Regions from separate parts of the Collibacillus ludicampi genome, predicted to be linked through region 2. Evidence: riboswitches for the same ligand, from Rfam matches in the RefSeq annotation. Region 2 holds a riboswitch; the other holds the start of a gene.

Region 1 (4,431 bases), 410 kb from region 2:
GATTTTGTTAGCATTGGCTTTGCCCTTAACGATAGCCGGAAGTGTGTTTCACTGGAATGAGATCCTGCTTTTTGCACTGGCATGTCTGACGATTATCCCACTTGCGGGGATTATGGGGAGAGCCACGGAAAGCATCGCGATCCACAGCGGACCCCGGGTTGGAGGATTGTTGAATGCGACATTCGGAAACGCCGTCGAATTGATTATCGGGATTCTCGCTTTAAAGAAAGGGTTGCATGAAGTGGTTCAAGCTTCCATAACCGGTTCCATTATCGGCAACCTTCTGCTTGTTCTGGGTTTAAGCTTTCTCGTGGGAGGGATCCGCCACCCTGTGCAACAGTTTAGCAGAATGATCGCGAGCACGAACGCTTCGATGATGATGCTTGGCGTGGTGATCGCTCTTGTAATCCCGGCGATTTTTACGTTAAATAAACCAGGTATTGCCGGACCATTATCGGTAGGTGTGGCGTCAATCACACTGCTTTTGTATATCCTTGGCCTTTATTTCTCTCTTTTTACTCATCGGAAAATTTTTTCCTATACAGAAAGTATGGAAGAGGAAGAGGCTGAATGGACATTGGGTAAGGCGATCGGGATACTGGCAGTCTCTTCGCTCATTGTCGGTTACGTTTCTGAAATTCTGGTACGGACAATCGAAACTGTATCGGTGACACTCGGTTGGTCAGAAATCTTTATCGGGGTCATCATCGTTGCGATTATCGGGAATGCGGCGGAACACAGTTCTGCGATCTTGATGGCGTGGAACAACAGGATGGATCTGTCATTGGAAATTGCTTTAGGGAGTTCTTTGCAGATTGCCATGTTTGTAGCGCCGGTCTTGGTGTTTGCGGGACTGGCGATGGGGCATCCGTTACAATTGATCTTCTCATGGCCGGAATTAGCCGCGATGACGTTAGCAGTGATTTTGGTCACTCTTTTGGCCGGCGATGGCGAATCCAACTGGTTAGAGGGAGCGATGGCCCTAGGAGCGTATTTGATCTTGGGGATCGGATTTTATTTTTTGTGAATGGTTGTCAAAGACAATATGCAGTTTCTTTGTAAAAGTCAAGACTAGACAAAGTTTCCTTTAACCCTGTATGCTGAAATTACAATTGCATAGTGAACAACAGCAAGGTGCCCTAGCTTGCTAGGGGTAACAGGGAATCGGGTGAAAATCCCGAGCGGTCCCGCCACTGTAACCGGGGAATTTTCTTTCGAGGATGCCACTCGTCACACGGGGAAGGTGAAAGAGAGTGATGATCCGGAAGCCAGGAGACCTACCTTGTTGTGTACACATGAAACCCTCGAGGATAGGGAATTGTGTAGAATTGATCTTGACAATGGGAAGGAGATCCTGACTCCTTACTGTCATGTATCATGTACACAAAACCTCCTGTATCGTTGAAGCATGGAGGTTTTCTTCGTTTCGCATGAAACGTCGTACTGACCTCTGCCACTCTGTCCGTCGCGGGCAGGGTTTTTTTATTCCGCAGGTGCGGACCATCAGAGGATGTAAAGTTTCTTGGGGCAGGTGAGAATCATGAAACGAGGGAAATTACTGATCGTGGGTTTCGGCCCCGGTGATTTTGCCCATATCACGGAGCGTGCGCGTGAAGCGATTCAAGAAAGTGATGTAATTATAGGCTACAATACCTATGTCGATCTGATTCGCGGTCTTTTGACCGATCAGGAAATCGTACGTACGGGAATGACAGAAGAAGTCAGCCGTGCTCAGGAAGCGGTTCGCCAAGCGGAAATGGGGAAAACGGTAGCCGTGATTTCGAGCGGGGATGCCGGAGTATACGGCATGGCGGGCCTGATCTATGAAGTGTTAATCGAAAAGGGATGGAAGGAAGAAGAGGGCGTATCCGTTGAAGTGATTCCGGGCATTTCCGCCATCAACTCTTGTGCGAGCTTACTGGGTGCACCAGTCATGCATGACGCATGTACGATCTCATTGAGCGATCACCTTACGCCTTGGGAGTTAATCGCACACAGGATTGAAGCGGCAGCAAGCGCCGATTTTGTGATCGCTCTCTATAATCCCAGAAGTGGGCGTAGAACGAGACAAATCGTGGAAGCTCAAAGAATTTTGCTCAAATATCGTTCCAAAGATACGCCGGTTGGGATCGTAAAGAGTGCATACCGTGAACGGCAAAAGGTAGTCATCACGACGCTGGATCGCATGCTGGAACATGAGATCGGCATGTTAACCACCGTGATCATCGGTAATTCTTCGACGTTTATCTATGACGGGAAGATGATTACACCAAGAGGATATCAAAGGAAATATACGTTGGGGGAAAGCCACCAGCGGCTGAAACCGGGTGACCGTTTACGTCCGGAGAATGAACCGTGGGCCTTACATGACGAGACAAACGACAAAACAAATGATATCCCGGCTACGAATCAAGTATCTGCTCCGCCCAGTCCGTTGGAACTGGCAGAAGAGGCACTGCTCTTACTCGGGAAGGCGTCCCAATCACCTGAAGCGGTTTCACAATCATTTCCAAAAGCTGTTTTCGAAGTGGCGCTCTCACCGGGTGTCGCCAATAAAAAATTCACTTCTGCACAAATGCGTTACCTTGCAGACATTGTGGAAGATGACGGGGAATTGGAATACACGCCCAATCATTACATCATTCTGCGCAAACCGACCACAGACCCTTCACAGATGATTGAAAGGTTGCGTGCCAACGGGTTCTTGCTGAATCCTGTCGGTGCCGTTGTCAATGTCAAGGCTTGTGATTTTTGTGATGGTGAGAAAACGGAAGCGCTTCCCTATGCGGAAACGCTTGCGAAAAAGTTGTCCGGTCTTGCCGTTCCCAAAGAATTGCACATTGCAATCAATGGATGTGGTATGGCTTGTTATGGTGCAGCGCTTGAAGATATTGGGATTATCTATCGCCGCGGAAAATTTGACCTCATGCTTGGAGGAAAACGAACCGGGCGGAATGCGCATGCGGCCGAGATGGCAGCAGAAGGGATCGAACCGGAACGGATCATCGAGACAATCGAAGCGATCGTGGCTGCATACAAAGAAAAGGCGTTTCCGAATGAAGCGTTTCACAAATTTTTTAAAAGGATCGGGAATATCGAAGGATTTGTATATAAAGAAGAGCAAAAAGCGTTTGCTATCGACTCGGTCTGTGGGGATTAGCGTGAAGGGGGGATGCAGATGGAAGCGATTCTGTTTATAGGTCACGGGAGCCGGGATCCCGAAGGAAATCAGCAATTGCTCCAATTTACGAATCAGGTGGCCAAACGTTTGACGGAACCGGTCATCGAAACATGTTTTCTGGAGTTGGCTTTGCCTGATATTCGTGACGGGATTCGTTCGTGTGTGAAGAGAGGTGCGACCCATATCACCGTTGTTCCATTGATGCTTTTTCCTGCAGGCCATTTCAAGACACATATTCCGCATGAACTTTTTCATGCGATGGAAGCGTACCCACATGTAACGTTTAGGTATGCGCAAGCACTGGGGGTCAATGCGTACACGCGATCCATTCTCGAAGATCGACTGTTCCAGGCGGGGTTTAAGCATGATGGAGAGGGCCGCAGCGAATCTGCCGTCCTCGTTGTAGGGCGGGGCAGTTCCGATGCGGATGCGAACAGCGAGTTGTATAAAATGAGCCGATTGCTCTATGAGCGTGCACCGGTTGCCATGGTGGAAACCGCTTTTATGGGAGTGACAGATCCGTTATTTGCGCAAGGAATCGAAAGATGTGTGCGTTTAGGGGCTCGAGAGATTTATGTTCTGCCCTATTTTCTCTTTACCGGTATCTTGATCAAGCGAATGGAACAGGCAATCCCTTCTCTTGAAGAAATTTACGGCATCCGTATCGTTCTGGGGGAGTACTTCGGGTATCATTCACTGTTGGCCGACCTCGTCTTGGAACGAATCTCGGAAGCGAAGCAAGGGATTGGTGCGCCTCTTGATGAATTGATCATCCTGGCCAAGCATCACCATCATGAACATCATCATGAACATCATCATGAACATCATCATGAACATCATCATGAACATCATCATGAACATGCGTTTGCGGTTAAGGAGGAAAGGCCATGAAGCTCGTGTTAGCGGGAACGAGCGATGCGCGGGAATTATGTGTGAAACTGAAGGAAGCGGGACACCTGCTAACGGCGACAGTGGTGACAGAAAGCGCGAAAGAAAGTCTGGAACAGAGTGGTATCCCTGTGCGTGTTGGGCGCTTGCCGGTTGAAGGTTTTGTTTCCTTAATCAAGGAGATCGACGCGAAGTGCATCATCGATGCGAGTCATCCGTTCGCGGAGGAAGCACACCGCACAGCAATGGAAGCGGCAAAACGAGTGAATATTCCTTATATTCGTTTTGAACGTCCCGGCCTCGTTTATGATAACCATCCTCTCATTACGATCGTTAACAGCTATGAAGAAGCGGCACGCATT
Region 2 (4,431 bases):
ATAAGGATCCCCTCTCTATCGTAGCCATCCCCAGGAACTCACCCTGCAATGTTGTCAAACGTGTTTCGATCGCAAGACCGCCGTTCACATGCTCGAGTCCTTTTTTACAGCAATAGTAAGCCAGACGGTCGAAAAATCCCATCAATCCCTGTTCCCGCATCATATCGCCCACTTGCGATGCGGTGTTTGCCCCGCGGATTTCCTCAAGCAGCCTTTCATCCGCCCCCGCTTCCCGAGCGACTTCGGCGAGGAAGTGAAAATCGACCGGTGCGCTCTTGGCATGTACCATCATCACGCCTTGCGCCACTTTCGAAAACTTGCCCATCATGCCGACGAGAAATACCTTTTCAAACTGTTGACGCTTTGCCTCTTTCAGTGAAAAACCGACGAAATCCCCCATTTCGACAAAAACCTCTTCCGCGAACTCCGGAAACATACGCATCGCGTATTTCTCACTGCGTCCCCCGGTGGTCAAGACAATCTGCTTATGCCCAGCGAGGCGCGCTACATTCATCGCTTGCACGATCGATGCCTTGTAAGCCGCAGTGGAAAAAGGAACGACGATTCCGCGTGTCCCCAGAATGGAAATCCCGCCAATAATGCCTAATCGCGGGTTTAACGTTTTTTTGGCAATCTCTTCCCCATCGGGGACGGAGATGATGATATGGACTCCCCGAGAGACGCCATACTCCTGCAGTGTTTCCTGGGCGACTTCGCGAATCATCTTTCTCGGTACAGGATTGATCGCAGCCTCACCAATAGGCACAGGAAGACCCGGTTTGGTGACACGTCCTACTCCGATTCCGCCGTCAAGTGTAATTCCTTCTCGCTGAAAGGAAACGGTCGATACGATACGCGCACCGTGGGTGGCATCCGGATCATCTCCGCCATCCTTGATACAAACGGCCGAAGCAGAATGAGGCTCTACTGAGCCGTCCACCACTTCAAAACGCACTAGATCTCCAGTAGGAATTTGGATCGTTACTTCGTGCGGAATCTTCCCTTCGATCAATCCGACCAAGGCTGCCCGCGTGGCCGCCGTGGCAGTTGCACCCGTGGTATAACCATGACGTAAAGGCTTCTCCTCCATGGACAAAGATCACCCCATTTTTTCCGCGAGGAGCGAAAGAGCGTTCACAGCAGCAACCGCGACAGGGCTTCCTCCTTTGCGCCCGATGTTCGTAATGAACGGCACATCAAGTTTCAATAATTCTTCCTTTGATTCTGCCGCCGAAACAAAACCGACGGGAACGCCGATGATGAGGCTCGGGCGAGCGATTCCTTCTTTGACAAGACGAATCAACTCCAACAATGCTGTGGGAGCATTGCCGATCGCGTAGATCGCTCCGTCCGCGACTGCAGCCGCTTTGCGCATCGAAACGATTGCTCTGGTGGTATTCAACCGTTTGGCTTCTTCAATGACATCCGGATCGGAGATAAACACGTGTACATCCCCGCCATATTTTTGAATCCGCGGTTTTGAAATCCCTACTTGCACCATCTGCACATCCGCGACGACTCCCTTTCCTTCACGGATGGCTTTGATGCCGCTGACGATCGCATCTTTGTGAAACCGAAGGCTTCTTCCGAGTTCAAAGTCTGCTGAAGCATGGATCACGCGTTGTACGATCGCAAACTGTTCGGGTGTAAAGGAGTGTTCCCCCAATTCCTCGGTGATGATCTCGAACGAACGGGACTCGATCTCTTGCGGTTGCACGGTTTCTGGCCGAAATGCGGTATGGAAATCCATATGTACAAACCTCCTCTTTTGCTTGTCTGACAGGATGGGATTGCTCGCCATACTTTTACTCGTCAAGCTTGCGAGAACCACCAAGCCTGCGAATCACCGAAAAACTCCCTGCCCGCATGGACAGGGAGTAGAAGAACGATACGCATACAGCGATGCCTATAAAACGAAAACCTCCTACACCACGCAGGAGGTTTTGTGCACCACTCAAGACCAAAGGAATACCTAAGAAGGCATACCTTTACCTCAGAATCCATCTACACGATACCCTTTCCGCGAAGGCAATACCAGTGTGAACAACGAGGTAGGTCTCCTGGCTTCCGGATCATCACGTGCTTCCGTCTTCCCCGATCTCGTGATCGAGTGACATGAGTGGAAGCACATTCCCCGGTTACAGTGGCGGGACCGCTCGGGATTTTCACCCGATTCCCTGTTACCCCTTATGATCAGAGGTTGTTCGAAAAAGCTCGCATAACCTCTTTAAAGGGCACCCCGTTGCGTTCCTCTATGAAATTTTCAAAACATGTAGCATGTTCCGTTGATACGAATCTGTCTGAGTCCAGCATACATGTTTCTTTAAAGCTTTGTCTAGTCCTTTTTTAAATTTTTGATAATCTCAATGCTTGCTGTTATTCACTCAAAACTGCCGCATGACGGTTTTCAATGTATTCACGATAAAATCCAAATCCTCATCGGTGGAGGATAATGGCGGTGATAATGTTAAAACGTTATTAAATCCGGCAACCGTATCCCCATTTTTCCCAATAATCAAACCTTTTTTCTTGCAGGCAGAAATGATCTTTCCTATGGTCTCCAATGAAACGGGCTCTTTCGTTTTTTTGCTTTCCACTAACTCAATTCCCATGAGAAAACCAAGACTGCGAATATCGCCAACAAGGGGATGTTCCAAGAGTTCCATCATTTCTTCTCTCAGACGCTCTCCGAGAATCCTCGCGCGTTCTATGAGACCTTCTCTTTCCATGATCTCCAGATTCTTTATGGCCAGGGCGCATGCGGCAGGATTTCCGCCAAACGTATTCACATGACGGAAGTGACTGTATTCGGCAGAGTTTTTGAATGCTTCATAAATCTCTTTGCGAACGGCTGTCGCTGAAAGAGGAAGGTAGGCACTTGTCAATCCCTTGGCCATCGTCACAATATCCGGTTTCACTCCGAAGTGCATGTGACCGAATTCCTTCCCCGTGCGGCCGAACCCACAGATCACTTCATCGATGATCAGCAGAACCCCGTATTTCTGACAGATTTCCTGTACTTTTTCCATATAGACGGGATGCGGGACGATCACTCCACCACCTGTGATCGCGGGTTCCATAATAACACCTGCGATGGTTTCCTTTCCTTCCCATATGATGGCATTCTCGATCGCCTGTGCACATTGGAGATTGAATTCCTCTACTGTCACACCATCAGGACGACGATAGCTGTCGGGTGGACATACATGTAAAAATCCTGTACCCAACGGTTCATATTTGTATTTTCTTTGAGCTTGCCCTGTTGCCGCTAATGCTCCCATGGAATTCCCGTGATACGCGCGATACCGGGAGATAAATTTGTAACGGCTGTGCTGCCCTTTCTGTTGGTGATACTGTCTGGCGATTTTAAAAGCCACCTCATTCGCGTCAGAGCCGCTATTGGAGAAGAAGATCACATACTCGCCTTTGAGCCACTCATTCAATTTCTCTGCTAATTGAATGGCGGGGAGATGGCTTTGTGTCAACGGAAAGTAGGGGAGAATTTTTAGTTGTTCGTAGGCAGCCGCGGCAAGCTCTTCCCTGCCGTATCCCACATTTACACACCATAACCCTGACATCGCATCAAGGTATCGATTTCCGTCAATATCTGTGACCCAAGATCCCTTGGCCTCCGTAGCGACCATGGGAGGCACCTGATCATTGTATGGGGAGATATGATGCCATACATACCTGCGATCTTTCTCAATCACATCATTCCTCGTACTTTCTAAAAGAGCCATATTCTCACCCCCTTCTCATGCATTAGTAACGTGCGGTTACCATCTTCTTACGTGTATAAAACTCGACTCCGTCACGACCGTTGGCGTGCAAATCCCCGTAAAAAGATTTCTTATAACCCGAAAATGGGAAAAACGCCATCGGCGCGGGAACCCCTAGATTGATTCCGAGCATACCCGCATCAATCTCTTCACGGAATTGACGGATCGCTTTCGCACTATTGGTGAAAAGGCATGCACCGTTCGCAAACTCGGAACGGTTTGCAATCTCAATCGCTTCCTCTAAATCCTTAGCGCGTACAATCGATAAAACCGGTGCAAAAATTTCATCCGCCCAGATTTTCATTCCGGGTTTCACCTGATCAAAAATGGTTGGACCGACGAAATAACCTTCTGCACTTGTAGCCGCGTCCTTTCTTCCGTCTCGTAAGAGAAGTGCACCTTCGTTTTCACCGATCTCTATATATTTCAAAGTGCGTTCTTTATTGGATTCACGGATGACTGGACCCAGGAACACCCCTTCATCCAAACCATTTCCAATCTTGATATCATCGGCCGCTTTGACAAGCCGTTCCACCAATTCATCCGCGATATCCCCTACAGCCACCACCACCGAACAAGCCATGCAACGTTCACCCGCCGATCCGAAAGCCGCACTGATGATATTGGCAACTGCACTATCCAAATCGGCATC

The links. Region 2 has a riboswitch for cobalamin ahead of DNHGIG_RS13000 (precorrin-8X methylmutase). Riboswitches for the same ligand answer to the same signal wherever they lie in the genome.
Region 1: linked by a shared signal. The riboswitch ahead of cobJ (precorrin-3B C(17)-methyltransferase) and the one ahead of DNHGIG_RS13000 (precorrin-8X methylmutase) in region 2 are both predicted to bind cobalamin.

Annotation. Positions count from the first base shown of each region.
Region 1 covers NZ_BOQE01000001.1:2,979,503-2,983,933, forward strand. Annotated here, with positions in the region: partial or broken gene cax (calcium/proton exchanger) at 1-1,027, shown strand, start outside; cobalamin riboswitch at 1,116-1,299, shown strand; gene cobJ (precorrin-3B C(17)-methyltransferase) at 1,541-3,160, shown strand; gene DNHGIG_RS15095 (sirohydrochlorin chelatase) at 3,179-4,072, shown strand; gene cobK (precorrin-6A reductase) at 4,069-4,431, shown strand, end outside.
Region 2 covers NZ_BOQE01000001.1:2,570,978-2,575,408, reverse strand. Annotated here, with positions in the region: gene DNHGIG_RS13005 (cobalt-precorrin-5B (C(1))-methyltransferase) at 1-1,090, opposite strand, end outside; gene cbiE (precorrin-6y C5,15-methyltransferase (decarboxylating) subunit CbiE) at 1-2, opposite strand, end outside; gene DNHGIG_RS13000 (precorrin-8X methylmutase) at 1,100-1,750, opposite strand; cobalamin riboswitch at 2,034-2,215, opposite strand; gene DNHGIG_RS12995 (aspartate aminotransferase family protein) at 2,385-3,740, opposite strand; gene DNHGIG_RS12990 (CoA-acylating methylmalonate-semialdehyde dehydrogenase) at 3,763-4,431, opposite strand, start outside.